DNA from 3 places in the Bacillus sp. AFS017336 genome. Region 2 is predicted to be linked to each of the others. Evidence: riboswitches for the same ligand, from Rfam matches in the RefSeq annotation. Region 2 holds a riboswitch; each other region holds the start of a gene.
What was found. Region 2 has a riboswitch for S-adenosylmethionine ahead of CN601_RS08645 (methionine ABC transporter ATP-binding protein). Riboswitches for the same ligand answer to the same signal wherever they lie in the genome.
Positions count from the first base shown of each region.

Region 1: it holds a riboswitch for S-adenosylmethionine, as region 2 does, so the genes downstream of both, CN601_RS19565 (trans-sulfuration enzyme family protein) here and CN601_RS08645 (methionine ABC transporter ATP-binding protein) in region 2, are expected to answer to the same signal.
Region 3: it holds a riboswitch for S-adenosylmethionine, as region 2 does, so the genes downstream of both, CN601_RS25715 (2,3-diketo-5-methylthiopentyl-1-phosphate enolase) here and CN601_RS08645 (methionine ABC transporter ATP-binding protein) in region 2, are expected to answer to the same signal.

Region 1 covers NZ_NUCO01000034.1:70,246-80,982, reverse strand. Annotated here, with positions in the region: gene CN601_RS19580 (NAD(P)/FAD-dependent oxidoreductase) at 1-149, opposite strand, end outside; gene CN601_RS19575 (hypothetical protein) at 510-932, shown strand; gene CN601_RS19570 (trans-sulfuration enzyme family protein) at 1,389-2,573, opposite strand; gene CN601_RS19565 (trans-sulfuration enzyme family protein) at 2,579-3,748, opposite strand; SAM riboswitch class I at 3,827-3,930, opposite strand; gene CN601_RS19560 (ATP-dependent DNA helicase) at 4,011-6,284, opposite strand; gene CN601_RS19555 (YcxB family protein) at 6,498-7,025, opposite strand; gene CN601_RS19550 (ABC transporter ATP-binding protein) at 7,342-9,129, opposite strand; gene CN601_RS19545 (ABC transporter ATP-binding protein) at 9,129-10,737, opposite strand, start outside.
Region 2 covers NZ_NUCO01000017.1:58,621-69,357, forward strand. Annotated here, with positions in the region: gene CN601_RS08640 (methionine ABC transporter permease) at 1-574, opposite strand, end outside; gene CN601_RS08645 (methionine ABC transporter ATP-binding protein) at 576-1,589, opposite strand; SAM riboswitch class I at 1,727-1,838, opposite strand; gene CN601_RS08650 (hypothetical protein) at 1,916-2,278, opposite strand; gene CN601_RS08655 (thioredoxin family protein) at 2,481-2,804, opposite strand; gene CN601_RS08660 (ribonuclease M5) at 2,820-3,170, opposite strand; gene gcvH (glycine cleavage system protein GcvH) at 3,538-3,921, opposite strand; gene CN601_RS08670 (arsenate reductase family protein) at 3,967-4,323, opposite strand; gene CN601_RS08675 (acyl-CoA dehydrogenase family protein) at 4,651-6,435, opposite strand; gene CN601_RS08680 (acetyl-CoA C-acetyltransferase) at 6,506-7,681, opposite strand; gene CN601_RS08685 (3-hydroxyacyl-CoA dehydrogenase/enoyl-CoA hydratase family protein) at 7,702-10,083, opposite strand; gene CN601_RS08690 (YuzL family protein) at 10,362-10,502, shown strand; gene CN601_RS08695 (proline dehydrogenase family protein) at 10,682-10,737, opposite strand, start outside.
Region 3 covers NZ_NUCO01000154.1:7,302-18,038, forward strand. Annotated here, with positions in the region: gene CN601_RS25705 (carbon-nitrogen family hydrolase) at 1-566, opposite strand, end outside; gene CN601_RS25710 (pyridoxal phosphate-dependent aminotransferase) at 710-1,897, shown strand; SAM riboswitch class I at 1,955-2,059, shown strand; gene CN601_RS25715 (2,3-diketo-5-methylthiopentyl-1-phosphate enolase) at 2,124-3,344, shown strand; gene CN601_RS25720 (2-hydroxy-3-keto-5-methylthiopentenyl-1-phosphate phosphatase) at 3,352-4,005, shown strand; gene CN601_RS25725 (methylthioribulose 1-phosphate dehydratase) at 4,002-4,628, shown strand; gene CN601_RS25730 (cupin domain-containing protein) at 4,648-5,160, shown strand; gene CN601_RS25735 (DUF421 domain-containing protein) at 5,210-5,908, opposite strand; gene yjeM (glutamate/gamma-aminobutyrate family transporter YjeM) at 6,267-7,766, shown strand; gene CN601_RS27175 (hypothetical protein) at 7,849-7,989, shown strand; gene CN601_RS25745 (hypothetical protein) at 8,044-8,223, opposite strand; gene CN601_RS25750 (hypothetical protein) at 8,528-9,040, opposite strand; gene CN601_RS25755 (hypothetical protein) at 9,172-9,390, opposite strand; gene CN601_RS27180 (hypothetical protein) at 9,876-10,052, opposite strand; gene CN601_RS25760 (TetR/AcrR family transcriptional regulator) at 10,160-10,737, opposite strand, start outside; gene CN601_RS25765 (MFS transporter) at 10,728-10,737, opposite strand, start outside.

The sequences.
Region 1 (10,737 bases), on a different contig from region 2:
ATTTTCTTTTGTAAAATCGGGCAATGTCTTGCGAATATATCATGTCCTTTATCAACAAGTATTACTTTAGCATTCGGCATTTTTAAAGTTAATTCATAGCAAGTAAAGATTCCAGCAGGACCTGCTCCAACAACGATTACATCATACATTTATATTTACCCCCAAAAGGTTTAAGTTATTTCATTTATTCAACCTAAGATAGAATACCATCAATATGAAAGGGTTTCAAGTAAAAATACGAACAATCACATTATTTTTTTAAAAAATTATTCGTTTATTATTACAAGTGAAACCTTTTCATCATCTTACATCAACAGTCAACTGGTTTTTTTGTCCAAAATTAGACAATTCAAATTTAAAAATTAATTAATTTTAGACATAGTATTTCATCTCATTTTAAGTAAAGTTTAACGTTTGAAATAGAAAAATAACAAATCGGATAGAAACACAATTAGATGAACTTGAATAGTTATATAAATAATAGATTTTTCATATTGGAGTTGGAATAGATGCTAGAAGAAAATTTCAAGGAAAAGGAAGGTAAAGACCAAGAACAGAAAACTAATATAGATGATGACAGTTTACAAGCAAGTCTTGAAAGACAAATCGTGGCTGCCTCATGGGTTAAAGCAGTAGCACAATTGTATGAAACGATTACATTATCCAAATTATATTCAATCGACAAAGATCCAATCTTTCAAGGGAAAAGAGATATCATATCAGGAATGTGGATTGGTACAGCTGGTCAATTATCCGTAGCTTTTTTCGTTTCTAAGCAATTGTTCACTTCAGATAAAATAAATTTACTTGATTTACAAAGAAAAATTGTGCTTTCTGACTCAATTCAAATAGTTGGTAATGCATTGGCACTTATTGGTGCAGCTGAAGTAATTCAAGAGGAAGTTGGTGATGGGGAAATATTCCTTTCATAATCAAATCTATATGAAATTAAAATACATTTAACTCTTTATTAAAAAAGTGCAAAATCAAAAAAATATGTATAAATCCCACAAGAAACCTTGTGGGATTTTGTGTAATATCTTTATTTTTGACGTATATTCTTCTTATTCCAACTAATTATCGTTCGGTTTTTGCGACCATAGAACTGATTTCATCTCGAAAAATTATTTTCTAGAATTAACATATCAACCTAGTTTGGTATTATATCAACGAGATTTAATGATTTATCAACGAGTAATCGTCATATATCAACGAGGCTTTATGATTTATCAACGAATAGTCGTCATATATCAACGAGGCTTTATGATTTATCAACGAGTAATCGTCATATATCAACGAGGCTTTGTGATTTATCAACGAGTAATCGTCATATATCAACGAAGTTCACAACTTTATCAATATTGTTCAATATGTGTTCGCATTTTGAATTAATTATTAGATTTCCCAGTGCCGTGTACTGTTTGCTTTTCTCTTGCTCCTGCGTTTAAAGCTTTTCGGAAACTTTCAATTAAGTCTTCAAGATCCTCTAATCCAACAGATACTCGAATTAGTGTATCTTTAACACCTAATCTTTCACGTACATCAACAGGTATAGCTGCATGAGACATCTTCACAGGATATGAAACAATTGTCTCTACTCCACCGAGTGAAACAGCAACTGCTACATTTTCGACTGTTTGAAGGAATTTCGTCGTTTGTTCAATTGTTTTTAATGTAAATGAAAGGACTGCTCCCCCTCCGGAAGCCTGCTCAAAATGAATATCGTGACCAGGATGATTTTTTAATCCTGGGTAATAGACATCCTCAACTTCTTCTTGTTCTAAAAGCCAATTCGCTAATTTTGAAGCAGTTTGTTCATACGCATCCATACGAACCTTAAGCGTCTTTAGTCCTCTAAGTGTTAACCAACAGTCTTGCGGGCCTAAAATTGCACCGAATGAATTTTGGATTGTGTATAATTCTTGTGCAAGTTCTTCAGAATTTACAACTGCTAAACCTCCAATTACATCACTATGGCCTGCTATAAATTTTGTTGCACTATGAACGACAATATCTGCACCTAAGTCTAGTGGTTTTTGTAAATATGGTGATAAAAAGCTATTATCTACAATTACTAGAATGTCATTTTCTTTCGCAAGTTTAATTGCACCACTTAAGTCAGTAATTTTCAAAAGTGGGTTAGATGGGGTCTCTAAATAAAGCCCCTTTGTATTTGGCTTTATTCCTGCTTCAATCTCTTGTAAATTTGAGGCGTCTACAAATGTGAACTCGATTCCAAAGCGATTTAATACTTTCGTCGCTATTCTAAAAGTCCCTCCATAAACATCCTCACAAATGACAATATGATCTCCTGCTGAGAACAGCGATAAAACAGATGAAATAGCAGCCATCCCTGATGAGAACGCAAAGCCGCGCACACCGTTTTCTAATTTTGCAATTGTATTTTCTAATGCTTCTCTTGTTGGGTTCCCACTTCTTGCATAGTCATATTTCCCAAAATTCTCAATATCAAATTGATGAAATGTTGAAGTCTGATAGATTGGAATACTTAATGCACCTGTCGTCGGATCCACTTCATTTCCATTATGAATTAATTTAGTTCCAAATTTCAATTTTATCACCCCAATGCATTTTCTAAGTCATTTAATAAATCATCGATATGTTCAATTCCTACTGACAATCGTAGTGTATGGTCATCTAGACCAAGCTTTCGTTTAAATTCCTCAGGCATTTCAGAATGAGTTTGAGTATGAGGATACGTTATTAGCGATTCAACTCCACCTAAACTTTCTGCAAATGTAATGACGTTTACACTTCCTAAAACTTGTTCAACTAAACTTAAATCTTTCACTTTAAATGAAATCATTGCCCCAAATCCAGTTGCTTGTTCTTTAATAATTGAATACCCTTTATGTGTTGGTAGGCCTACATAGTACACTTCAGTAACATTCGGATGATTTTCTAAATAATTTGCAAGTACGATTGCATTTTTTTGACTATATTCCATACGTAAGTGCAATGTTTTAATTCCTCTTAAAATTAACCAAGAGTCAAATGGAGCTAAAGTTGCACCCGTTGATTTTTGATAGTAGCGTATACGCTCATTCGTAGATTCTGAGTTTGTCACAACAAAGCCAGCAAGTGTATCATTATGACCACCTAAATACTTCGTACCACTATGAACAACAACATCTGCGCCTAATTCGATTGGTTTGAAGAAATAAGGTGTTAAAAATGTATTATCGACAATCACTAGAATGTCTCGTTCTTTTGCAATCTCAACAACTCTTTTTAAATCCGTTACTTTCATCATTGGATTTGAAGGTGTTTCAATAAAAATTCCTTTTGTGTTCGGTTTAAGCGCAGCCAGAATTTCTTCAATTTCAGTTGTATCAATAAAATTATGCTCAATTCCATACGGTGAATAAATTTCTTCAAACAGACGATATGTACCACCGTATAAATCATCTGACACAATTACGTGATCTCCTTTTTTAAATAAACTTAATACTGCTGTAACGGCTGCATTTCCAGTTGCAAATGCAACACCAAAATTTGCGTTTTCTAATTTTGCCACAGTATTTTCTACTTCTTCTCGAGTTGGGTTTTGTAATCTTGCATAATCATATCCAGTCGATTGGTTTAATCCTGCATGCTTAAATGTTGCAGATTGATAAATAGGATAACTGATTGCACCAGTTAGTGGATCAAATCCTTTACTTCCATGTACAGCAATTGTTTCGATTGATTTTTCCTTCGTATTTAAAGCTACTTTTGTCTTAGTCATTATTAAATCCCCCATTTTAGTCAAAATAAAAAACCACTTCTTAAAAAATAAGAAGTGGTTATGTTCGATAACATATCGCTCTTATCTTCCAGGTTATATACCTGCAGGATTTAGCACTTTCTAGTTTTCACTAGAGTTGCCGGGTTTCGTCGGGCCAGTCCCTCCACCGCTCTTGATAAGATTATTTAATTATATTGATTAGTATATTAAAAACTCTGATAATTATCAATTGTTTTTTTCAAATTATTTAATTATTAACATTTCATTTCCATTCTACCGGTAGTAAATTTTGATAAAGTGCACTCTTATATCGATCATCAATTAGTAACAAAGTCCCTTTATCCGTTTCTGATCGGATAACTCTTCCACCCGCTTGCATGACTTTATTCATCCCTGGAAAGACATATGCATAATAATACCCATTTTTCCCAACCGAATTAAAATGATCTTTTAAAATATTTCTTTCTAAACAGATTTGTGGCAATCCTACACCAATTACTACGACACCATTTAATCGATCTCCCTTTAAATCGATCCCCTCGGAGAAAATTCCACCTAATACAGCAAATCCAACTAAAGTCTCCTCATTAAGACTATTAAATTGTAATAGAAAATCTTCTCTCTCAAATTCTGACATACCATTTTCTTGAACAATCGTTTTAATAGTTGGATACTTAGTTTGAAATAATTCGATACTTTGAATGAGATATTGATAAGAAGGATAGAAAACTAAATAATTTCCTTTACTTTTCGAAATTTCTTTATAAATCGTATCGACTAATCTTTCTAAATTTTTTTCACGATCTTGATATCGGGTTGATAAAGGGTCAATGGTTACTTGAAGTTGTTCTTTACTAAAAGGCGAATCAATCGTAATCGTATAATCACGATCTTGATCACCAAGCATATCTTGAAAATACTGTACTGGCGTTAAAGTTGCTGAGAAATAAATAGTAGAGCGAAATTTTTTTATAACATCATTTACTACTTTAGATGGATCAAGGCAAAATAGTTTTACGTGAACCTCACTTTTATAAAGCTCATAGTAACAAATATACTGTTCATCAAAAAACTCAGCGATTTTAACAAAGTTAAGTGATTCAAAATACGTATCTAGTAGAATTTGTTTATTTTCATCCTCGTCCAATTCCTGCAATTTAATTTCTGCTATTTCATTAAATTTGTGAAGAAGCTCTATTAAATCCTCATCAAATTCCTTTGAAACAGGAGCTACAGTATCCTTCCAAATTTTTCTTAATTCTATAAATCGCTTATTAATGTCATTTACAGATTGATATAAATCATCTTTAATACTTTTATATCTATTTTTCAATTCTAAAAATTTAGATTTAAAAATACTTGCAGAATACATTTCCCTCGCACGATCTACAAGATTATGAGCCTCGTCAATCAATAATACCGAACTACGTTTATGTTCATCGAATAATCGCTTTAATGATACTCTAGGGTCGAAAATATAATTAACATCACAAATAATGGCATCTGAAGAATTTAATAAATCTAACGAATATTCAAATGGACAGACTGTATGTTTACGAGCATATTCCTCAATTTTCTCTCGAGTAAAAGCCTTTTCTGATGAAAGAATATCAAGCACAGCCTCGTTTATACGATCGTAGTATCCATTAGCAAATTCACAATATTCCTTTTGACAAATAGTCTCTTCTTTAAAACAAATTTTATCTTTTGCCGTAATCGTTGTGCATGATATACATAATCCTTGATCTGTCATTCGCTTATACGCTTCTTCAGCAACAGTCCTAGTAATCGTTTTCGATGTTAAGTAAAACATTCGATTTATACTATTCTCACCCATACTTTTAATAGTCGGGAATATGGTTGAAACGGTTTTTCCTATACCCGTCGGAGCGATAGCAAATAAATTATTACTTTCCTGGATTGTTTGATATACCGCTCCAGCTAGTTTCCTTTGTCCTTTTCGAAATGAAGGAAACGGGAAGCTTAAATCTTTAATCGTTTGATTACGTAATTCAATATGATCATACTTCCATTTTGCAAAAGGATAATAGCTCTCTAACATCTTATACAGATAATTCGTTAAATCATTTTTTGTAAACAAAAGATAAAAGCTCATTTTTTGTTCTGTTAAAATATTCACGTAAGTAAGCTTGATGGTGATCTGTTCAAGCTGCAATTCTTCACAAATAAAATACCCATATACTTTTGCTTGAGCCCAATGAACCGGATAAGAATTTTCATTTATTTCATTCAAATCCTTCATTGTTGATTTAATTTCTTCTATTATGTATTGATCATCATTTAATAATAATCCGTCACATCTACCTTCAATTTGAAATTCCAATTGTTCATATGGGACGGTCCCAGATATATGTCGTTCTTTTACATCAGATTCTCCGTATTCACTTTGAATTTTTTGATGTGCCTTTGTTCCTTCGATTAATGAAACCGAACTTTTAAATGTTAAATCAATACTTCCCGCTGTATGAGCATACTCAACTAGCGAACGTACTGAAACTTTTATACAATTTTCCACTTGAGCATCCCCTTTTTTGTTCATTTTACCATATTTCATATTACTTGATTAGGTGGTGGTGCTTTAAAATAAAAAAGTTCAAGTTAGGTAAATAACTTGAACTTTCAGTGAAAATAAATATTAATTTCAAAACACCAGGAATTACTAACTTTTAAGAATCAGCGTTACTTAAGATGATGTGTACTATTATAATTGAAAAAAAGCCAACAATCATTAACAATACAAAACTTCAATATTATATTTTCGATAAAATTGCAATAACTTCTCCATATCATCTTTTATTGCTTCTAACGGCACTATAATCGCCTTCATACTTGTAACATAAATATAAAAGTATTTCTTCGTTCCTTTTACTTCAACGATATGATCCCATTTTATTTCATGAACACTTGATTGCGTAATTTCTTTAATGCCATTCTCATCAACTTTAAGTGAATGCTCGCCGAATAATGATTCGTTATTTTTATTATTTAGAAGTTTCAACATTTTATTTTTACTTGCTCTGTAATATAACTTTGGAAAATAAACGTAAATAACAATCGCTACTAACGAAAAGGCAAGTAAATAACCGATTATAGGTTGCTCTAGTAGAAAAGAAATTAGAAATGGTATTACTAAATAAATTAAACTTACAGCAATTCGATTATTAGTTAATGATTTTTGGACAGTTTTTGAGTTTTTCAATTCATGTAAATTAAATTCAATATAATCATCCAAATTTATTTCATAATTAAGTTTCATACTTTACCTCCATTTTCTAATTAATATTTAATTACTAATATTCTAACATTAGTAAAACACAGAAAATATAGATATTTCATCTACAAATATTAAGATGACTTTTCAAGATTCATAGAATTAATTCTTATATTAAGAGTTCGTAATAATTCATTGCAAAAGTTCTATTTTAACTTTCATAAAGAAACTTGTCTTAAAGTAATTAAGCCTAAATGAACTTCAACTTATAATAAAAAAAGTAGATTCAACTAATATAAGCTGAATCTACCCTTATTCGTTAAACAACTAATGCGACCCTCAATTTATACAAAATAATTCATTAAGCTCCATCATTGATAAAGCTATATTGCGCCATGTATAAATTATAATAATGTCCTTTTAATCTTAATAACTCTTCATGTGTTCCACTTTCTTCAACGTTCCCATTACCAATTACCATGATTTTGTCACAATCACGGATTGTCGATAAGCGGTGGGCAATTACAAATGAAGTACGACCCTCTAATAGCTTCTCGATTCCGTTTTGGACTAATTTTTCTGTATGTGTATCGATATTAGACGTTGCCTCATCTAAGATTAAAATACGAGGATTAGCAAGTAACGCACGTGCAAAAGAGATTAATTGTCTTTGACCTAATGAAAGTCTTGAGCCCCTCTCATTAACGTCCGTATCATAACCATCCTCCATTTTAATGATAAAGTCATGTGCATGGACTGCTTTTGCTGCAGCCATTACTTCTTCATCTGTTGCATTCAATTTACCGTATCGAATATTTTCCATGATTGAAGTTGAGAATAGGAACGTGTCTTGTAGCATGATTCCCATTTGACTTCTATAAGATTCTAAATCTACTTTTTTAATATCTTTTCCATCAACTAAAATTCTACCTTTAGTCGGGTCATAAAAACGACTTATTAGAGAAACAATCGTCGTTTTACCTGCACCAGTTGCACCTACTAAGGCAATTTTTTCACCCGGATTAATTGTGAAATTTACATTTTTTAATACTGTTGATTTTTCATCATAACCAAACGTTAAATTATCAAATCGAATTTCTCCTTTGATTCGTCCGATTGCTGGTGCATTTTCTTCACTAATTATTTCAGGATCAATATCCATTATGTCAAAAATGCGGTCAGCTGCGGAGAAATTTGATATTAATGTATTATAAAAGTTTGATAAGTTCATAATTGGGCGCCAGAACATTCCAATATACATAGAAAATGCGATTAAAGTACCGACTTCTATTTCTTGCGTAGTTACAAGCTTATACCCAGCATAAAAAACAATTACCGTACCAACACCCCAAGATAACTCAACTAATGGCCAAAAGAAATCATTCATTTTTACTGCTTTCATGAATGAACCCATTAGTTCCGAAACCTTCTCTTTAAAGTCTTTTTCTTTATCTTTTTCTTTCGCAAAAGACTGCACAACTTTTATACCTGAAAAATCTTCATGTATAAATGCAATTAGATTTGAACGTTTCTTTCGATAATCGTCCCATCTTTTACGTGCTCTTGTTTCAATATAAAACATAGCGGCTGCCAAAAATGGGAGAATAGATACAGATGCGATTGCTAGTTTAACATTTAAAACAAACATTACAACTGTAACACAGACTAAGCTTAATAATTCTGGTATTAATGTTTGAATACTTTGGTTGAATAAATTTTGAAGCGCACTAATATCCCCCATTACACGAGCCAAAATTTTCCCAACCGGACGGTTATCAAAAAATGTAAATGACAATTTTTGAATATGTGTATACAGCTCGTGACGAATATTTACTAAAATATTATTCGTAACTGAGCTGATTAATGTCCAGCGAGTTTTAGAAGCGATCATAGCTAGGAAATTCAGCGCTAATAATATTGCCCCGATTATTAAGAGACCTTTTACATCATGGTTTTTAATATTTGTATCGATTGCTATCTTTAATAAATAAGGGTTTAATATACCAACTACCATTACGAATAACATTAAACAAATAACGGTAAAGGTTTTTAGTTTAAAAGGTTTTAAATACGTCCCGAGCCTATAAATCAGCTCGGTTTTACTACGGTTTAGCTGGTCTTCATCGCGATTAATCGTATTTTGCGCCATTAGATCACCCCACTTTCGACTGTTTCAAAATCTTTGAATTGCTCTTCATATACTTCAAAGTATTTTCCTTTTTTATCAAGTAATTGCTTATGATTTCCTTTTTCAACTATTTCTCCATTTTCAACAAATAATATTAAATCGGCATTTTTCACCGCTGAAATACGGTGCGCAATAATAAATGTTGTACTATGTGAGAATCGTCTATTTAAGTTGTGTAATAATTCATACTCCGTTTCCATATCTAACGCAGAAGTTGCATCGTCTAAAATTAGGATTGGAGCTTTACGTAATAAGGCACGTGCAATTGAAATACGTTGTTTTTGTCCTCCAGATAAACCAATACCTCGCTCACCAATTTCGGTATTGAATCCATCTTCTAACTCTTCGATAAAGTCTAGACAACAAGCAATTCGGCATGCATCGCGGATTTCATCCATAGTAGCTTCAGGATTTCCTAGTTTAATATTATTTTCAATCGTATCTGAGAATAGGAATGTATCCTGTGAAACTAGAGACATATTTTGACGTAAAGAAGTTAAATTAAAATCTTTAACATTAATGCCATCTACTAAAACTTCTCCGCTTGCCACATCGTATGAGCGACCAATTAAATGAAGAATTGAAGATTTCCCTGCGCCAGTCGTCCCCATAATTGCTACTTTACTACCACTTGGAATATATAGATTAATATCTTTTAAGACAATTTCATCGTTGTATTTAAAGTTAACATTTTTATATTCCACTGAACCGTCAACAAGATTTGGCGTATATGCCCCCTCTTTATTCTCGATTGCTGTTTTACGATCTAAAATATCAAAAATCTTTTTCGCAGAAGCTTGGTTTTTAGAAAGTACATCCGTTAACCAGCCTAACATTCTCATCGGCCAAATTAAGTTCCAAATGTATCCACTAAACGCAACAAGTTCACCTAACGTCATGCTTTCTTGCAAAACAAAATATCCACCAATAATGATCATCGCTACAAGTGCAATATTTGTTAAAAATTCAATATTAGGAAAATATTTTCGCATTGTTTTAGCTTGAGCCATATTTAAATCATAGTAACCACGATTCATTTTTAAAAATTTCAACGTCTCGTGTTTTTCTCTAGCAAACGCTTTAACTAATCTTACACCTGCAATATTTTGTTGTGCTGTAGTATTAATTTCAGCAGTGTGGTCACTTATTTTACCGTAACCTTTATTTAATAAGCGATTTAAACGTGTACCCATATATCCAATTGGAATCATAATTGCTAAACAAATTAGAGCTAATTTCCAATTAATCACAAATAAGATAACTGTGCTGAGAGTAAAATAAATAATATTTTCAACAAATAATCTTAGTCCAAATGCAATTGTTTGCCATATATTTTCCACATCTTCATTAATCCTTGAAAGTAATTCACCAGTATTCATTGAGTCAAAATACTTAAACTCAAAGCTTTGAATATGCTTGAACATATCATTTTTAATATCTTCATGTACTTTCGAGCTTACTAAATCATACAGATATTCTTTTACATAACCAAAAATAGATTTAATAATTGTGACACCAATAATCCCCCCAATTACTGGAAGAACGACTGATGATTTTCCTTTTGTAATT
Region 2 (10,737 bases):
CTTCGTTATTTGAACGTTGGTACCCTTCCATAAATGCTAAGTTACCAAGTCCACCACCACCTACTACACCTGCCATTGCTGTATAACCAACAATTGCAATAGTAGTAACAGTTAAACCTGAAATAATTGCTGGTAACGCTTCTGGAATTAACACTTTTACGATGATTGTGAAAGTACTAGCTCCCATTGCTCTTGCAGCTTCAATTACACCTTTATCTATTTCACGTAAGCCTATTTCAACCATTCTTGCGTAGAATGGTGCAGCACCGATTATAAGTGCAGGTAATGCTGCTTTTGCACCAAGCATTGAACCAAGAATAAAGATTGTAAATGGAATTAGTAAAATGATTAATATGATAAACGGTATTGAACGAAAAATATTTACAAACGCTGCTAGGATTGTATTAAAAAATTTATTTTCAAGAAGTTGGTCTTTACTAGTTAAAAATAAGAATAAACCGATTATTATTCCAAAAATAAACGTTGCCACCGCACCTATAACTGTCATAAATAATGTTTCTTGAGTGGCTATTCGCATCGCTTCCCAATCGACATTTTGAAAAAGTTGTGCCATCTTATGCTACCTCCACTTCAACTTGTTTTGATTCTAAATAAGAAATTGCCTCTTTGATGTTATTTCTATCACCAACAAGTTGAATTTTCATAGTCCCATAAGATCCTTCAGCGGTTTGAACAATTTTCCCTTGCAAAATATTAACTTCAATTTCAAAGTGTTTTACTACTTCAGAAATATGCGGTTGGTCTGCTTGTCCATTTTTAAACGTTAGCTTGTAAGTATTATCATTCCCAACACTTTTAGAAATCACTTCATTGTCCAATTCTTCATCTGTGCCTTTAATTTGCTTTACAAATTTCTTCGTAATTGATTGTTTAGGACGTGTAAATACATCTACAACATGGCCTTCTTCTACAACTTGTCCATTTTCCATTACGGCAACTCGTTGGCAAATTTTCTGGATAACATGCATTTCATGTGTGATTAGAATAATCGTAATACCTAACTGCTTATTAATATTTGTAAGCAAAGCTAAGATTGAATCAGTAGTTTCTGGATCTAATGCAGAAGTTGCTTCATCACATAAAAGAACATCTGGATTATTAGCTAATGCTCTTGCAATTCCAACACGTTGCTTTTGTCCACCACTTAGTTCAGAAGGATAAGCATTTTCTCTTCCTTCAAGTCCCACTAGTTTGACTAATTCCTTCGCACGAGTAATGCTTTCCTGTTTAGGTACTTTAGCAATTTCAAGTGGGAAAAGTATATTTTCTAATACAGTTCTTGACCATAATAAATTAAAATGTTGGAAAATCATTCCTATTTTCTGTCTTGCTTTTCTTAATTGACTAGATGAACATTTCGAAATAGATTGACCATTAATAATAACCTCACCTGATGTTGGTGATTCAAGTCCGTTTAGCATACGTAATAGCGTACTTTTCCCTGCGCCGCTATATCCGATCATGCCAAAAATCTCACCTGCACTAATCGTTAACGATACATTTTGTACCGCGGTAACTGTGCCTTTTTTACCCTTGTATATTTTACTTACATTATTTATTTGAATCATACTAGTTCTCCTTTCAAAACATTCTAACAACTCATTCTTCAATTTTTTGTAAGAACGTACTTTTTTAGTCGCATAATACAAAAAAACCTTTCAACTCACATGAGCAGAAAGGTTTTACATACAAAAAGTATTCCTTTCTCTCATCTCTCAAAGCAATTTGCTTTGCAGGAATTAGCACCATTTCAATGACGATCATTGACGGTTGCTGGGTTTCATAGGGCACAGTCCCTCCACCTCTCTCGATAAGAGTTAATCTTACGATATATTAAGTTGTTTAACGTATTTCTTTAACGTAAGTCCAATTCTACAAACTTAGACACAAGTTGTCAACAATTTTCCAAAAGTTTTTTATCACTTTCTACACTTGTATATTGAAAAATTGTTTCAATCAGTAGTAATAAGCGGTAATTCCCATCAAATGAAGCATCCTTTAGCTTTAACAATAGACTTAATCTCTGCGAACCTGAATATAGCGATTCCCATCCATCTTTTGTAAAGTTAACTCTAAGTTGAGGTATTGAGCGATCGATTACCTCAATAAAAGGTGCCTTTTTGCTAAATCTAACAAATAGTTTTTCATTTATTCCGTTAAACTCTACTATTTTTTCTTCAATTGGTAAAATAATTTGTAAATATTCTTTTTTTATAAATAAGTTTTTAGCTTGTCCAACCCACTCCTTAATTTCCATCTTAAACACCTCTTTTTGGATTCTTTAATCTATTTTCTCATAGATTAGAGGTGTGTTCTTTATATTTCGCTCGACATTTACTTGATAAAAATCTATTATTTAATATTATTTCTACACAATTCAACTCATTTCCCGAGAAATATGTCTAAAAACAGGAAATAGTTTAAGGCAATTAAAAAAGAGCGCATCATTTTGAATGCGCTCATCGTTTAATATATAAATTATATTTTTTTAACAGTTCATGTAAATATGGAACAGATTGGAAAGCGTAGATTTTTTGTTTCATTTCCCCATTTTCAAAAATAAGTAAACAAGGTACACTTTCGATCTTCCAGCTTTGAGCTTCCTCCACAATTTCATTAATATTTACCTTACTCATTGGTAAATTCGGCAGAATCTCGTTAACAATTTCTAGCATTTTTGATGCTACTTGGCATGTACCACACATTGCGGTATATATATAAATCACGGTAGTCTCTTTTGACTGTATTCTTTGCATTAAATCTGTCTTTGTCCATTGCTGCATGATCATTATTCCTCTTTAATTTGTTCGTAAATAATCCGTAAATACTGAAATATCCGCTCCTAATAATACACTTGCTAAATGTTGACTTGGAGCTGTTGCTACTTCTCGATAACTTCGATCAATGTACAGATGTTCAGCCTGTGGAAATTCTCTTTTTAACAATCTTCTAAGCTTCTCACCAGCCTCATCTGCATCGACTAACACATAAATTTCTCTTAAATCTAACATTTCAGCAAGCTCATCTAGCTTTGAAGTACCAACTGTACCATTCGTACAGATAATATCTACAGGCTCCTTTATAATCGTCTGTATTTTTCTCTTATCAGTAGTACCTTCGACAATGATAACTTTTCTTTGATCTTCAATATTCACTGGGCATCACCTAATGTATAGGACTCAAAAACTTTTGACTAAAAATCTTTTGTATATAGTATATTCGATTTTCCCTTTGTTGTTTCCTTTTTTTCCCTAAATGAAAATGTCCCTTTAAATTATGTTTTATGTAAATAAGTTAAGCTTTATTACTGCAATTATACACATAAATTTAAAAAAACACCCATGTGGACACTTCAGACTATTGGCAAACGCACGCGTTCTTCGTTACTTCAACTGTTTGCGATTCTAATTACTGCCTAGTATAACGCCGCTCTGAATCATCCAACTTGTCTTGATGTTTTATCAATGAAATTTCTATAAATAAAAGCGCCCCAAAAGGACGCTTAATGTAAGATAATTAGTCTTGGTTAATCATTTCTTCGTATTGACCAGCAGTCATTAACTCATCAAGTTCAGAAGCGTTTGTAGCTTCAACAACTACCATCCATGCTTTTTCGTAAGGAGATTCGTTTACGAATTCAGGATTTTCATCTAGATCAGCATTTACTTCAATTACTTTACCGCTGATTGGAGCATAAAGTTCAGATACTGTTTTTACAGACTCAACGCTACCGAATGGCTCATTGATAGTAAGATCGTCGCCTACTTCTGGTAGCTCAACAAATACGATATCTCCAAGCTCTGATTGAGCAAAATGAGTAATACCGATATAGTATTTATTACCTTCAACTTTTACCCACTCATGTTCTTCTGAATAACGTAGTTCCTTTGGAATTGACATTGTGAAATCCTCCTCTGATTAATTACCTTAAATTTTATAGTTATTTTATAACCAAACTTTTTCAAATACTTCTTCATTAAAACCAACTGTTGCTTGATCTCCATTAAAAACTAGAGGTCTTTTAATTAATTTACCATCGGAACTTAGTAGTTCTAATAGCTCGTCCTCAGTTTTTGTTGGAATAACATCCTTCAATCCAAGCTCACGATATTTAACGCCACTTGTATTAAATAATTTATTTATAGAAAGTCCACTTGCTTTATAAATATCAGCAAGTAATTCCTTTGAAGGTGGATTTAATGTAATATCAATTGCTTCTACTGTAATATTATGTTCTTTTAGCCATGAAGCAGCTTTTCGACAAGTTCCACATTTTGGATATGTATAAAAAATGATACTCATTTAGCAACTCCTCCCAAATTCTATTTTATCACAGGGAATATGCGAGTTAAAATACTTCCGTTCGAAAATTCTGTAATAATTTGTCGCACATCAATATTATAGCATAATAATCACGTTTCACTAGTAGAACGTTCGTGTTTTGATACATTTTTTAACAAAAAATCATATATTATTCTAAAATACCATGGTAATTCCCAAAAACCTTCGACTAATCACTTAAATATAACTCAACTTATACTAGTATGGCACAATCCATGGGAAAATTATCCTTTTAAACGAATTAAATTAAAGAAAAACTGCCGATCTAAAATCAGCAGTTTTTTTAAATTATACAGTATAACGTTCCTCGTCTAATACATTAGCTGCAATTTCACGCTTTTTCGCAATTACATTAATTGGCGTGTGGCGTGTAAACTTACGAAGTGCTGAAGTCATCATTCGTAAAGTATCTCCAGACTCAACAGCTACAAGTGTTTCTTTAGCATGTGCTTCGATTTCGTTAAATGCTTCTTGGCAGAATACTTGAGTATAAAGTAATTTTTGATTTGATTTTTCAAGCCCTACTTTATTAATTGCTTTTTCAGTACGCAGAACTGTCGATTCCATTGCGTATACATTGCTAACGATATCTGCAATATTTACTAGAATTTCCTGTTCGTTACTTAATGCTTTACCGAACTTTTGAACCGCTAAACCTGCGATCATAATCGCAATTTTCTTTGCATTACGTACTAGATATTTTTCTTGCTCTAACGGCGCATCCCCAACTTCTGATGGCATTAACATCATTAATTCTTCTTGAATTTGTTGTGCTTGTTGAAGTAATGGTAGTTCTCCCTTCATTGCTTTTCGAAGGAATGTGCTTGGTACAATTAAACGATTAATTTCATTTGTACCTTCAAAAATTCGATTAATACGTGAATCACGGTAAATTCTCTCAATTTCGTATTCAGCCATGAAACCATATCCACCGTGGATTTGTACGCCTTCATCAGCTACATAGTCTAATACTTCTGAACAGAAGAATTTGTTTAATGAACATTCAATAGCGTACTCAGCCACAGCTGCTGCAACTGCTTTAGGATCTTTTGCTTGCTCTTCTGTTAATTGACTGAAGCGGTCTTCAAAAAGTCCTACAGTACGATATGCTGAGCTTTCACTCGCATAAATTTTTGTAGCCATACTTGCTAATTTTTCTTGAATTAAACTAAATTTAGCAATTGGCGTTTTGAATTGTTGACGTTGATTCGCATAGATTGCTGATAATTCTAAAGCACGTTTTGAACCACCAACTGTACCTACAGCCAATTTATAACGACCAATATTTAAAATATTAAATGCAATAACGTGACCTTTTCCAATTTCACCTAAAAGGTTTTCTACTGGAACTTTTACATCCTCTAATATCAATGTGCGAGTAGAAGAAGATTTAATACCCATTTTCTTTTCTTCTGGGCCAGTTGAAACACCTTCAAATTCTCTTTCAACAATGAATGCTGAGAAGTGCTCTCCATCAATTTTTGCATAAACAACAAATACATCAGCAAAAGCTGAGTTTGTAATCCATTGTTTTTCACCATTTAAAATATAGTGAGTTCCTTCAGCATTTAATTTAGCAACAGTCTTAGCTCCTAATGCATCTGACCCCGAACCTGGTTCAGTTAATGCGTAAGCAGCAAATTTCTCGCCTGATGCTAAACCAGGTAAATATTTTTGCTTTTGATCATGATTTCCAAATAATACGATAGGAAGTGTTCCAATTCCAACGTGAGCTCCTTGAGAAAGTGAGAAGCCGCCGGCGCGGGATATTTTTTCAGTTATTAATGCAGAGCTAATTTTGTCTAATGCAATTCCACCATACTCTTCAGGTACATCCGCAGCTAAAAGTCCAAGCTCACCTGCTTGTTTTAACAATCTTACTGTGCGGTCAAATTCATGTTGCTCTAAATACTCTAACTCAGGTAATACTTCATTAATGACAAACTCTTCAGTTGTTTTCGCAATTAATTTATGCTCATCTGAAAAATCCTCAGGAGTAAAAACTTTATCAAATGTCACTTCATTCGTTAAGAAGCTTCCGCCTTTAAGTAAATCACCAATTGTTTTTTCCATCAATAACTCCTCCTATTTAATTAAGTAATTATTTGAAAACCTATTTTAGCAATCTATTAACACCGATCGATTAAATTAATTCAAATACTCCAGCGGCACCCATTCCGCCACCTACACACATCGTAACAATACCGAACTGCTCACCACGACGCTTCATCTCATGCAATAATGATAAAGTTAACTTAGTACCAGTACAGCCAAGTGGATGACCTAAAGCAATAGCCCCTCCATTTACGTTTACTCGGTTCTCATCAAGTCCTAAATGACGAATAATTTGAATTGATTGAGAAGCAAATGCTTCATTTAGTTCAAATAAGCCGATATCAGATATGCTTAATCCTGCTAATTTTAACGCTTTTGGAATTGCTTCAACTGGCCCAATTCCCATAACTTCAGGAGCTACTCCAGCTACTGCAAAAGATCGGAATTTTAATAGAGGGCTTAACCCTTCAGCCTCCGCTTTTTCACGGTCCATTACTAATACCGCTGCTGCACCATCACTTGTTTGTGAAGAATTTCCTGCTGTCACAGAACCTCTCACATTAAATGCCGGTCTTAATTTAGCTAATACTTCAGAAGAAGTCCCTTCTCGAACACCTTCGTCTTGAGAGAAAGTGAAATGCTTTTCTTCTAATTTATGATTCGAGTTTACTGAACGAAGAGTTACATCAACTGGAACGATTTCGTCAACAAAACGGCCTTCTTTAATAGCAGCTGCCGCACGCTGATGACTGCGTACTGCAAAAGCATCTTGATCTTCTCTCGAAATACCATATCGATTAGCAACTTGCTCTGCAGTATGGCCCATTCCCATATAATATTCAGGTGCATTTTCTACTAATCTACTATTTAAACGAGCAACATGCCCTCCCATTGGAAGTAAGCTCATTGATTCTGCTCCGCCTGCAATAATAGCCTCAGAGTGACCTAACATAATACGTTCACTAGCAAAAGCAATACTTTGTAGGCCAGAAGAACAATAACGGTTAACTGTAATTCCAGGCACTGAATGTGATAATCCCGCTAATGCACCAATGTTTCGTGCCATATTAAATCCTTGCTCAGCCTCTGGTGAAGAGCAACCAAAAATAATATCGTCGATTGGACCATCATAATTTCCTGCGCGTTTTAATGTTTCCTTTACAACTAATGCCCCTAGATCATCTGGACGAACCGTTGCTAGTGATCCTTTTTTCGATTTACCTACAGGTGTTCTTGCACCCGCTACAATAACAGCTTCTCTCATGTTCTTCCCTCCATCTCCCATTAATTACGTAACGGTTTTCCTTTAACAAGCATATGTTGCATACGTGCTTGGGATTTCATTTCAGAAATTAAACTTATAAATGCTTCACGCTCTATATTTAATAAATACTCTTCATCTACAAGCGTTCCAAACGGTACTTTACCACCTGCAATTACGTACGCTAGTTTTTTAGCAATTGTTAAATCATGCTCACTTATATAGCCAGAGTAATACATAGAATTTGCACCAGCTAATAAAGTGGCATAACCAGATTCACCAACTACAGGTACTTTTTCGCGAATAGGTGCACTATATCCACCTTCATATAACTCAAGTACACGTTGCTTTGCTTCATAAATTAAATGATCTGCATTAAACACTTTACGGTCATTATGGTTTAAGAAACCATTTTCAAATGCTTCTTGAGCAGAAGTAGAAACTTTTGCCATTGCAACCGTCTCAAATACTCGATTAGCAAGGGCTTGTAGGTCAAATTGAACTCCTTCTGGGAACTCTTTTAATTGTTTAATATAAAGCTCTTTACTACCGCCACCGCCTGGGATTAAGCCTACTCCAACTTCTACTAACCCCATATAAGTTTCAGCTGACGCTACTACACTAGCAGCTGGTAAACAAATCTCAGCACCGCCGCCAAGTGACATTCCATAAGGAGCAACTACTACAGGCTTATCAGAGTATTTAATTTTCATCATTGCCTGTTGGAATGCTTTCACAACCATTTCAATTTCAAAGTAGTTGTCATCTTGTGCTTCCATTAAGATCATGGCTAAATTAGCACCAACGCAGAAATTCTTAGATTGGTTACCAATCACTAAGCCTTTATAATTCTTGGAAACCTCATCAACTGCGAAGTTAACCATTTGCGTAATATCCATACCAATTGCATTGCTCTTCGTATGGAATTCTAAACAAGCAACTCCATCTCCAAGGTCAATTAAACTTGCTCCAGAATTTTGTTTAATAATTCGACCTTGCTCCTTTAAGACGCTTAACTTAACTTCTTTATCATTTCTTACTAGTTCTTCATACTTTTCATTGTGATAGAAGCTAGTAACTCCGTTGTCTTGCTTGTAGAAAGTTTCGTTGCCATTATCGATCATACTCTTAACCCAATTTGGGACAGTTAAACCTTCGCTCTCCATTCGAACAACGGATTTAGATACACCAATTGCATCCCAAATTTCAAACGGTCCTAAGTCCCAACCAAATCCCCATTTCATTGCTTGGTCAATTCCAACGATGTTATCAGAAATTTCACCAGACAATTCAGCAGAGTACACTAACACCGGGCTAATGATGCTCCATAAGAAATTACCTGCACGATCATCAGCATATACAAGCGCTTTCAATTTATTGGCTAAGCCCTTAACTTGTTTAATACTTTCAGTTGATGCCGTACGCAAGCTTTTTCTTTCCCCATATTCAAATGTGCTTGGATCTAATTCTAAAATCTCTTTACCTTGCTTTAAGAAAAATCCTTGCCCTGACTTGCTTCCAAGCCATTTACGATTTGCCATTTCTTTCATAAATTCAGGAACTTTAAATACTTCCTTCTCTTCGCCTTCTACAAGGTCATATACATTGTTTGCAACGTGGATGAATGTATCTAATCCAACTACATCCAATGTACGGAATGTTGCACTAGAAGGACGCCCAATCATTGGACCAGTAATAGAGTCAACTTCTCCAACACTGTATCCGCCTTTTAGCATTTCTTGTACAGTTACAAGTAATCCATATGTTCCGATACGGTTTCCAATAAAGTTAGGAGTATCTTTAGCTAATACAACGCCTTTCCCTAAGACGTCTTCTCCAAAAGCTTTCATAAATGTAAGTACTTCTTCAGATGTATGTTTAGTAGGAATAACTTCTAATAATTTTAAATAACGTGGTGGGTTAAAAAAGTGAGTGCCTAAGAAATGTTTTTTGAAGTCATCTGAACAATCTTCAGACATTGCTTCAATGGAAATACCAGATGTGTTTGAACTTACGATTGAACCAGGTTTGCGAAATGCATCTACCTTAGCCAATACTTGTTTTTTAATTGCTAAATTTTCAACAACTACTTCAATAATCCAGTCAACTTCATTTAAACGACTCATATCGTCTTCAAAGTTACCCGCTTGAATTAATGATAAGTTTTTCTTTGATGCAAGAGGAGCTGGCTTTTGTTTCAATAATTTCTGAATAGCCGTTTGACTAAATCGATTACGGAATTCTATGGAGTCTGTAGTAAGACCTTTTGCAGCGTCTTCCTCAGATAGTTCTCTTGGTACAATATCAAGTAGTAATGTTGGAATACCTATATTTGCCAAGTGTGCAGCGATACCAGATCCCATCACACCGGAGCCGAGTACAGCGGCTTTTTTAATTCTTTGGATCATATGCATTTCTCCTCCTCGTTTCTTGAATGAATACTCATTCACTTTCAAGATAGAACAATCCGTAGCAAATGAGCACCTCTTCTTTCACTATATGATAAATTCTCATTTTTCGCAATAAACAAAAAGTTCAAATTAATAAAATTTTACAATTTAGTTTAAAGTCTTTTTCTCGACCTTAAACCATTTTCCTTTTCCTTTATTTTTTTCATCTAAAACCATTTTTTACTAATAAGTTTATTTAATTAGGTTAGTCTAAGAAATGGAGGTGATAAGAAATGAAACGTGAAAGAAACCCATCAAAGGGTGGAGTTAGTGCAGCAAGTGTTCAAGGTAATGCGAGTCATGGAGATCAAGGGCAAGAAAAAGGAAGACAAAGTAACAATCAACAGTACGGTAAAAAAAACATGGGGCAGTAAACTTTTTCACTAAAATACTTAATAGCAAAACTAGGACAATTATGATTTTAGCAATTATATGAATAATGTTGTTTTACTAATAACTTACTTATCACAAAAAAATCCTGTAAATAAAGAGAAAAAGGCTGACTAAAAAGGATCCTCACTCAATCCTTTTTAGTTAGCCTTTAATTTTAAAATTATTTACTGAACATACCTTTTAATACGAATGCTACGTTTGCAGGACGCTCTGCTA
Region 3 (10,737 bases), on a different contig from region 2:
TGATTTTCAATTGCTCTTGCTTTTAATAAAGTTTCCCAATGATTCATTCGTTGAATTGGCCATTCTGCAACAAAAAATAAAACTTTTGCACCTTTCTGAGAATGAGCTCCGATCCATTCTGGGAAACGCAAATCATAACAAACAAAACCTGCGGCAGTTAAACCATTAATTTCAAAAAGTCCATCGGTCTCACCTGCTTGAAGATAGTGATGCTCGTTCATTAGCTGGAACAAATGAATTTTATCATACGTTTTAACGATTTCACCTGTTTTGCTTATAACAATTAAAGTATTGGTGACACCATTTTCTCGAGCAATTGGAAATGATCCACAAATTAGTGTTACATTATTTGATTTTGCTATTAACTGGAGTTCAGAAATGATTTCCTCTTGATCACCAATATGCAATCCAATTTCTTCCAAACAATAGCCTGTTGTCCATAACTCCGGTAATACGATTACCTCTACATTTTCTTTTACAGCCTCAATAATTTTAGATTTCATATTTTTAAAATTAGCTCTTGATTTGCCTAATATAACGTCAGATTGAATGCAAGCAATTTTCAACATAATTTATTCACCCTATTCTAAATTTTATAGACATTTTTAAATCGAGCATATATGATGGTGAAAGTTATTGCAACAGTCGTTCATGCAAATCATTCGATTACAAAACGATCTAATCTACTTAAATAAATTCTATTTTTGGAGTGATTAACTTGATTCATAATAAGCTATTAAACAATTTACCTAAACAATTTTTTGCTTCACTCGTTCAAAAAGTTAATGAGTCAATCAATAAAGGTCATGATGTGATAAATCTTGGTCAAGGAAATCCAGATCAACCAACACCAGACCATATTATAAAAGCATTGCAGCAATCTGTTGAAAATCCAACAACTCATCGTTATTCACCTTTTAGAGGGATGAGTACATTAAAAAAAGCTGTTGTAGATTTTTATAAACGCGAGTATGATGTTGACTTAGACCCAGAGGAAGAAGTAGCTATTTTATTTGGCGGAAAAGCTGGATTAGTAGAGTTACCACTTTGTTTATGTGACGAAGGAGATACGATTTTAGTTCCAGACCCAGGATACCCTGACTATTTATCTGGTATTTCTCTTTCTAAAACGGTACCTTATACGCTTCCGTTACTTGAGCAAAATCAATTTTTACCAGATTATAGCTTAATTCCTCAGGAAGTTTTAGATGCTAGTAAAATTTTATTTATTAATTATCCAAATAACCCTACTGGTGCAATCGCAACAGAAGAATTTTTTAAAGATACTGTGGAGTTAGCAAGAAATAATCATATTACAGTTTGCCATGATTTTGCATACGGTGCTTTTGGATTTGATGGCAAAAAACCATTAAGTTATCTTCAAACTCCTGGTGCAAAAGAGTGTGGTATTGAAATTTATACACTTTCTAAAACTTATAATATGGCTGGTTGGAGAATTGGGTTTGCAGTTGGTAATAAAGAGGTCATTTCAGCTATTAATCTATTACAGGACCATCTTTACGTTAGTATTTTCCCAGCTATTCAAGAGGCTGCCGCTGTTGCATTAACAGAATCTCAAGAAAGTGTGAAAAAATTGTTAGCACTTTATGAAGATCGCAGAAATGTCTTTATTAGCGGTTGTCATGAAATTGGTTGGGAAGTAACGGCCCCAGCAGGTTCCTTCTTTGCTTGGTTAAAAGTTCCTTCAGGATTTACTTCACAGGAATTTGCAGATTTATTACTTGAAAAGGCACATATTGCAGTTGCTCCTGGGAATGGTTTTGGCGAATTCGGTGAAGGTTATGTAAGAGTTGGTCTATTATCAGATACCGAAAGACTAAAGGAAGCGGTTACTAGATTAAAAGAAATCGAATTATTTTCAAAATTTAATGTTTGACATTTAGAATTGTTCATGAAATAATGCGATTATATCAAGAATTCAAAATTAAATATTAACTTATTCAGAGTAGGTGGAGGGACCGAGCCCGATGAAACCCGGCAACCGGCTAGTTAGCTAGCACGGTGCTAATTCTCGCAGCGTTTTGCTGACAGATAAGGTGTAGGTAAACCTCTCCTTAGCGAGAGGTTTTTTGTTTTTAATAAATACTTTCGGAGGTTATGAAATGAGTGGAATAATAGCAACTTACCAAGTTTACGATAAAAATCACAATTTAGAAAAAAAGGCAGAGTCAATCGCACTTGGTTTGACAGTTGGTTCTTGGACGACATTACCACAAAACGATCAAATTCAATTGCAAAAGCATAAAGGCAAGGTACTTTCTGTTCACGAAGTTGGGTGTGAAGAAAATGTCATTAACTTTTTAGGCTATAAACCGACAAAAGGAATTATTGAAATCTACTATCCTAGTTTAAATTTTTCAGCTGATATTCCAGCAATTTTAACAACTGTTTTCGGAAAACTTTCACTTGATGGCGAAATCAAACTAATTGATTTAAATTTTACGGATGATTTATTAAGACTGTTTCCAGGACCAAAATTTGGTATTAAAGGTATTCGAGAAAAATTGGACGTATATGATCGCCCTTTATTAATGAGCATTTTCAAATCAATCATTGGTAGAGATCTTCCATACATTTCGGAAGAATTAAAAAAACAAGCATTAGGTGGCGTCGATTTAATAAAAGATGACGAGATTCTTTTTGACACAATCACATCAATAACTGACCGTGTCACTCATGGGAAAAATATTTTGAATCAAGTCTACGAAAAAACGGGACACAAAACTTTATATGCGGTGAATTTAACTGGCCGTACATATGAGTTAAAAGAAAAAGCGTTACGTGCAGCTGAAGCTGGTGCTGATGTATTTTTATTAAATGTATTTTCTTATGGAATTGATGTACTTCAAGGTTTAGTTGAAGATCCTTCAATCAATGTTCCAATTATGGCTCACCCTGCTGTTTCAGGAGCTTTTACTGCATCGCCGATTTATGGTATTGATGCTGGCTTATTACTTGGTAAACTTTTACGTATTGCAGGTGCCGACTTTAGCTTATTCCCGTCACCATACGGTTCGGTTGCATTACAAAAAGAAACAGCATTAAAAATCGCTGAAAATTTAACAGAATCAAATGGATTAAAAGAAACATTCCCTGTTCCATCTGCGGGAATTCACCCAGCACTTGTACCTCAATTAATTCAAGATTTTGGAATTGAGCAAGTTATAAACGCTGGTGGTGGTATACACGGTCATCCAGATGGTCCGATTGGTGGAGGAAATGCATTTAGAGAAGCGATATCTGCTACTTTATCTGGTGTTGAATTAAAAGATTATGCACTTCCAAATACATCACTTGAGAAAGCATTACAACTTTGGGGGTAAATAAACAATGGCAATAAAGATTTTTTGTGATTTTGATGGAACTATTACAGAAGGAGACAATATCGTCAATTTAATTAAGCAATTTGCTCCTCCTTCAGTAAGCGAATTAACAAGCGAAGTATTAAATGGCAAAATATCGATTCGTGAAGGCGTCGAGAAAATGTTCGCTACAATCCCTTCAACGAAAAAACAAGCAATGACTGATTATGTAATCGATCGTACGGTCATTCGAGATGGTTTTAACGATTTTATTCAATTTGTAAACGAGCAACAAATTGAGTTAAAGGTTGTTAGTGGCGGCTTAGACTTTTTCGTTCATCCTATTTTAGCAGAGTACCTTCCACCTTCTGCTATTTTATGTAATCGTACTGACTTTACAGGTTCAACTGTAAAAATTCATTGGGATCATTCATGTGATGCATTGTGTTCGCATGACTGTGGAATGTGCAAGCCTTCTGTTAAGAGAAAATTTAGTGAATCAAATGATTTTATTATAGTCATTGGAGATTCAATTACTGACTTACAAATTGCAAAAGAAGCTAATTTGATTTTTGCAAGAGATTTCTTAAAGAATAAATGCGAGGAACTTTCCCTTCCGTATATTCCTTTTGAAAGCTTCTATGATATCCGAGCTTCACTAGAGAAGGAGGTTCTAGTATGAAAGACTTTTTCAAACATTATGATGAAATCCGCGAAGTAAAAAAAGTACTTGCTGACCGTGATTGGTTTTTAGGAACTAGTGGAAATTTATCAATTAAAGTAAATGACGAACCATTAAACTTCCTAGTTACAACTAGTGGTAAAGATAAAACAAAACATACGTATGACGATTTTTTACTTGTGAATGAATTCGATCAGTCTGTTTGGGATGATACAAAGAAACCTTCAGCTGAAGCAATTTTACATCGACTAATTTATCAAAATACGAATGCTAAATGTGTTCTTCATGTACACACTTTAGCAAATAACTTTATAACAAAAGATTTTCCATACCAAGATGAGTTATCTTTTTCAGGTATTGAAATTATAAAAGCATTAGGATTATGGGAAGAAGATGCAGAAATTACAATTCCAATTATTAAAAATCATGCACATATCCCTACCCTAGCAAATGAGTTTCTTCCACATATTAAAAACGATCATGGAGCAGTCCTAATTCATAATCACGGTATTACAGTGTGGGCAGAATCAGCATTTGAAGCGAAGAAGCATTTAGAAGCTTATGAGTTTCTATTCCAATACGCATTACAGGGTATACAAAAAAATTTATTTATTAAAAATTAATTAGTTGGAGGAATGAATTATGGCAACAATTTGGGTAGAAAAAAAAGATTATCATATTACAAGTGATGTAGAAGTAAAAGCCTATTTAGAGGAACAAGGGGTTATTTATGAAAATTGGAATATCGAGCAATTACATAGCTCATTAAAAGAAAAGTTTCTCTTATCAGATGATGAAAAAGCATCGATTCTTGAAACATTTAAAGCTGAAATCGATGATATTTCTTCAAGACGTGGCTATTTAGCAAATGATATTATTACGCTTTCAGAAGCAACACCAAATCTTGATGAGTTATTAAAAAACTTCAACCGTGAGCATCATCATACGGATGATGAAGTTCGTTTCATTGTTAGCGGCCATGGTTCTTTTATTATTGAAGGAACTGAAGGTTTCTTCCATGTTAAATTAAATCCCGGTGATCTAATTTCAGTACCACCAAATGTTCGTCACTATTTTACATTAGCAGATGACCGTAAAGTAGTAGCTGTTAGACTATTTGTGACGACTGAAGGATGGGTACCTATTTACGAATAATCGTATATAAAAATCAATTGACTCATATCCATTTTAGGATGTGAGTCAATTATTTTTCTACTTCATTTAATTGATCTTCCCGGTAATCAATATATAACGACCCATCTGTTTGTACTTCTACTAAAAATACATCTGAAATTGAGTGAATTCCTGCCCTTTCAAGCTGAGCATTTAACCATTTTTTATCTAAATTTAAATCTGATAGTGCATCTTCATTTACTTCCCCATCAGTAATCACAGCAGTTGAAGTTGGAAAAACCAATGTTTTTTTCCACGCTTTATTTTTTTTCGTTTTAACATCTTTTGTTTTCATAACCGATAGACTTCCATCAATTTCAAAAATTGCGTATTCTACATCTTTGAAAGAATAAATATTTTCACTTCGGAGCATCCCTTGAAATTGCTCAGTATCTAATTTAGCCTTTTTTAATGCGTTTTCCATTATTTTACCTTGTCTAATTAATATAATAGGTTCTCCAAGAATTAGTCGACGGGCAGATTTAGATTTTAAACTTATATACCCCATGATAATCGTCAGAACTGCCCAGCCAACTAAGCCAGTTATGCCATCCTCAATATCTAATGTTTTAGATGTCGTAAGTGATGCAGCAATATTTCCAATCGTAATAGCCGTAATAAATGTAAAAACATCTAATTGGCTAATTTCTTTCTTCCCCATTAATCTAGTTAAAATAAATAAAACAAAAAATGAGCACATAACTCTAAATAAAACTTCATTTAAGCTCATTTATTTCATCCTTTCTTTCAAACAAAGCAGTTTTAAGTACTTACTAATCAACTTAGCGTTTGAAAAATCGAAATAAACTATTCCTTAATATAGAAAAAATAATTTTTTCTAAACTTCGAGATACACCAATTGTATACAACTATTGAAAAGGAGTAGCTGTCATCTCCATTTTTCCAAATTATATCTTTACAAAAGTAAACAAATTTAGAATTGAAAGTTTTGTTTCTTCAATCTGATTCCATTTCTAATCACGCTAATCAATCAATTTATACTCTTCATTTTAGCGACTAATAATTTACCGATTATTGAAGAAAATATTTATATTCTTTCATAATCAATAAATTATTGAGGTGAGGTCTTGAGTAAAAAACTTTCGCTAGTCGGTTTAATATTAATGGTATTTACAACTGTATATGGCTTCGGTAATATACCAACTGCTTTTTATTTAATGGGATATAGTGCAATTCCATGGTATTTACTCTCAGCTATTACGTTTTTTATTCCATTTGCTTTTATGATGGCTGAGTTCGGAGCAGCTTACAAGCATTCTGAAGGTGGTATTTATACATGGATGGCTGATTCCGTTGGGCCAAAGTTTGCCTTTATTGGTACATTTATGTGGTTCTCATCCTATGTAACCTATATGGTAAGCGTTTCTTCAAAGGTTTGGATACCACTTTCAACGTTCATTTTTGGTAGAGACAAAACGCAATCACTTTCCTTATTTGGCCTTTCCTCTACACAATCAATCGGTTTATTAGCATTACTTTGGATGCTAGTTGTTACTTATTTTGCTTCAAAAGGAATTGAAAGTATTAGTAAAGTTACAACCATTGGTGGAATAACTGTATCCTCATTAAATATAGTTCTCTTAATCACAAGTATCATTATTTTTGTATTTAATGGAGGAAAATTTGCTCAACCTATTAAAACTTTTTCATCTGCATTCGCTCACTCGCCGAATCCAAATTATATATCCGGCCTTGCCATATTATCATTCGTAGTATTTGCCATTTTTGCGTACGGTGGCTTAGAAGCTATTGGAAGTTTAGTTGATCAAACAGAGAATGCCGAACGCAATTTTCCAAAAGGGATTACAATATCAGCAATTATTATTTCAGTTGGCTATTCATTAGGAATCTTTTTAGTTGGTATTTTTATAAACTGGTCGCATGATTTAAGCGCGAGCTCGACCAATCTAGGAAACATCACATATGTACTCATGTATAATTTAGGTTTAGAGCTTGGAAAAGCTTTTAATCTTTCGTCAGCTACATCAGATACTATAGGCACTTGGTTTGCAAGAATCACTGGTTTATCAATGTTCCTTGCCTACACTGGAGCATTTTTCACCTTAATATATGCACCATTAAAAACGATTATTAAAGGAACACCAAAATACTTATGGCCAACTAAATTTTCAGATACAAATGAAAAAGGTATACCAGTAAATGCCATGTGGATCCAATTTGCAATTGTTTCAATTATCATTATCCTTACTTCTTTTGGCGGCCAAGGCGCATCTTCATTTTTTAACAAATTGACTCTAATGACTAATGTTTCGATGACTTTACCTTATATATTTTTAGGAATTGCCTATCCAATGTTTAAAAAGAATGATCGAATCGACAAACCATTTCAAATATTAAAGTCAAATTCTACTGCTTTATTTGCTAGTATACTCGTCATATTAGTAGTTGGATTTGCTAACTTTTTTACAATCATCCAACCAGCTATTGAAGGTGATTTTAAATCGACAATATGGATGATAGCAGGTCCAATCTTCTTTTCAATATTGGCATTATTAATCCTTAGTCGCTCTAGGAAACAACACCAAAAAGAGAAGAAAATCGCTTAACAATTCTTTCCCACAATTTGTTAACATCACTTTTGAAAGTAAGTTAGAATTGTGGCACATACTAATTTTGGAGGTGATAATTATGGGTCACAATCAAAATCCACATGTAAAAAAGAAAAACAAAGATAAAGGGCAACCAACACCAGCTGCAATCAATTCTGAAGGCTATTTTGCCCCAAGCAAGTCAAATACTGAAGCTCTTAATGAAACTAAAAATCAATAAAAAAATGACCGTCAAATTATTTGGCGGTCTCTTTTATCAGAATGAGACAATACCTCATTCATATATAAGGAACTGTTCTCTTTCTTTTTCAGTTAAATCTTTAGGTTTAATTCCTTTTTCGTTACAGTAATCATACATTGCTTTAACTCGAACTATCGCTGCTTTCTTGACGTTCGGATTTACATAAACTCCATCTGGGAACACTTTTTCAAACTCATTTATTTCTTTTACCATTGCTTCACTCACCTTTTTTAAAGGGTATATCTAACCATAATGGATTTAAAGTCATAATAAAGTATTATCCCGGACGGACATATTCCGATATTCCAATATTATCAATTCACTTTCTTAGCTCTTTGCAAAATTATAGCATGGTACAAGAAACTTTTGGTAATCAAGTAGTGTCAATACTGTTAACTCTTGTGCACATTGAATACATTGGAATTATAATATTAACGAGCATTTGATCAAATAGAATGATAATTTAATTCGTATATTAAGTGCGCTAATTCCTTATAGAATTAATATTTTCTTTTAGTTATTTACTCATCGAATCTGCAGTTTTTACTAAATCTCTAATAGTAAATTGTTTACCTGTTTCCTCTGAAAAAAGAAGTGAAATTGAATGGTATAGCCCATCTTTCTTCCAACGAATCGTTTTTGTATTATCATCATCATCAACAATTAAAACTTTTGTACCATCTTTTAACTTTGTTGTTTTTAATGGTTGCTGATTTTTGGGGAAGGTGTACTTTTTATTATGATAAGTGATGACAAACATTGTGATCTCTTCTTCTTCATTTGAGTAATTAAAAGAAGTAGCATTAATAGCTCCATTTGCTTTATTTTTTAGCATATCCATTGTGACATCATTTGCTCTAAATGGTAACCTTTCTGGTACTACTAGTTCTTTTTGTACATCTTTAGGTAATTGATCTACCACATTTTTCACAGTTTTAGGATATTCTTTTTTTAATGATTCAACTGCATTATTACCATGCGAACAAGCTGTTATGAAAAGAATTGAGAATAAAAGAATTATTTTTTTCAATTCACTAAAAGCCTCCCTACTTTTCCAAATCTATCGTTTAATTTTTCTATTTAATATCTCTAAATATCGTCATTTTAACCTAAAAAAAGAAAAACTGCCTTTATTGTATAAGACAGTCTTTAATCTTATTCTTATAGTTCAACAATAACAATTTTCCCTTGTTGTACATATAATAATATTTCTGCATTTTCCGTTTCATTTCGGTATGTATAACATGTAAGATCTTCAATTCCACCGTGTGAAACATCGTGAACTGTATTTATTAGTTTGTATTTATTACCTCTAAATTCTATTTTTCTTTCGATAGATGGCTGTTCTTCTAAAATTTGTTCCTTCGTTCGAAAATTCATGTAATCACTCCTTTGTTCATCAATAGTATTGCCATAATCTTAGTTTTCAATTTTATGTGCCGTCCTCCTAACTTTTGTTTTCCCATAATATGTAAATTCAATTATTTTATCTATTTACCTTCCATTTCACATAATGAAAACTTCTTTATTTAGAAATCTTTTACTACATGATAAAAATTTAAGTGTCATAAATTAGTAGTAGTGATAAAAGAGAATAAACGGCTACTTGAGAACGTCCTAAAAGTCAGCGCAACTAACGAATAGGCAGCCCTTATTTATTTACGAGAAATATCGTTTATTTAAGTGGGGGTATCTTAGTGCTGTTTTTTAATTAGAGTTGATTTTTTTTATAGATAAATAGTAGATTTCTTCACTTTTTTAGGCGTTTCAGAAAGAATTAGAGCAATTTTTTTAAATTTCTAGCTTTGTACATCTACTTTTGAACAATAATCAGGCTAAGTACCCTAACCGGTATGGGTATTTTCCTATCTAACAGGGAATTTAATTGCAGTTTCGTTGATTTTATTTGCAGTTTCTATATTTTTATTTGCAGTTTTACTGATTTTATTTGCAGTTTCTGATTTCTTATTTGCACATTGAACAGTTTTATTTGCACTTCGGCCTTTATTTGCAGTCTCTAATTTCTTATTTGCACATTGCACAGTTTTATTTGCACTCCGACTTTTATTTCAACCACTTTTCTTCAGAATATTTTCCATAAATAGAAAATGAGGGTGTCCATATAGCCTATTGGACACCCACTTTTTTATTAGACTTCTAGAGCCATTTTTAAAAATTCTACAAACAAGATTGATTGTTCTCTCATCATCAATTCCTCATTCGAAATGATTGCATAATCTAACGCTAGTCCATCAATAAAAGAAACAATCATTCTTGCTACTATTTCACTATCATACTTAGTGCTAAATTCTTTATTTTTTTGACCTTCTTTAATGACATCAGAATAGATTTTTATCCCAAAATGATAGCGCTCTTTTCCATATTTTCTTCTTCTGCTATCATTTCGACCAGTAATAAAAAACTCTAAAGTACTTGGTGCCAAAGGATCCATTTTATCATTTGGCACCCTGCTTTCACCAAATAGTCTTAGTAAAAGTAACTCCCAATATGAATCAACTTTTTGATCTAACTTCTTACGTGTTTCATCATACACCCTCGAAAGTGAATCAGCTAGGATGGCTTCAAACAAATCTTCTTTATTAGCAAAATATTGATATAATCCACCTCGACTTACGTTTGATGCATCCATTACATGTTTCATCGTAGTTCTTTCATAACCATTTTCAATAAATACTTGTTTAGCAGCTTCTAATATTTTAGTTCGAC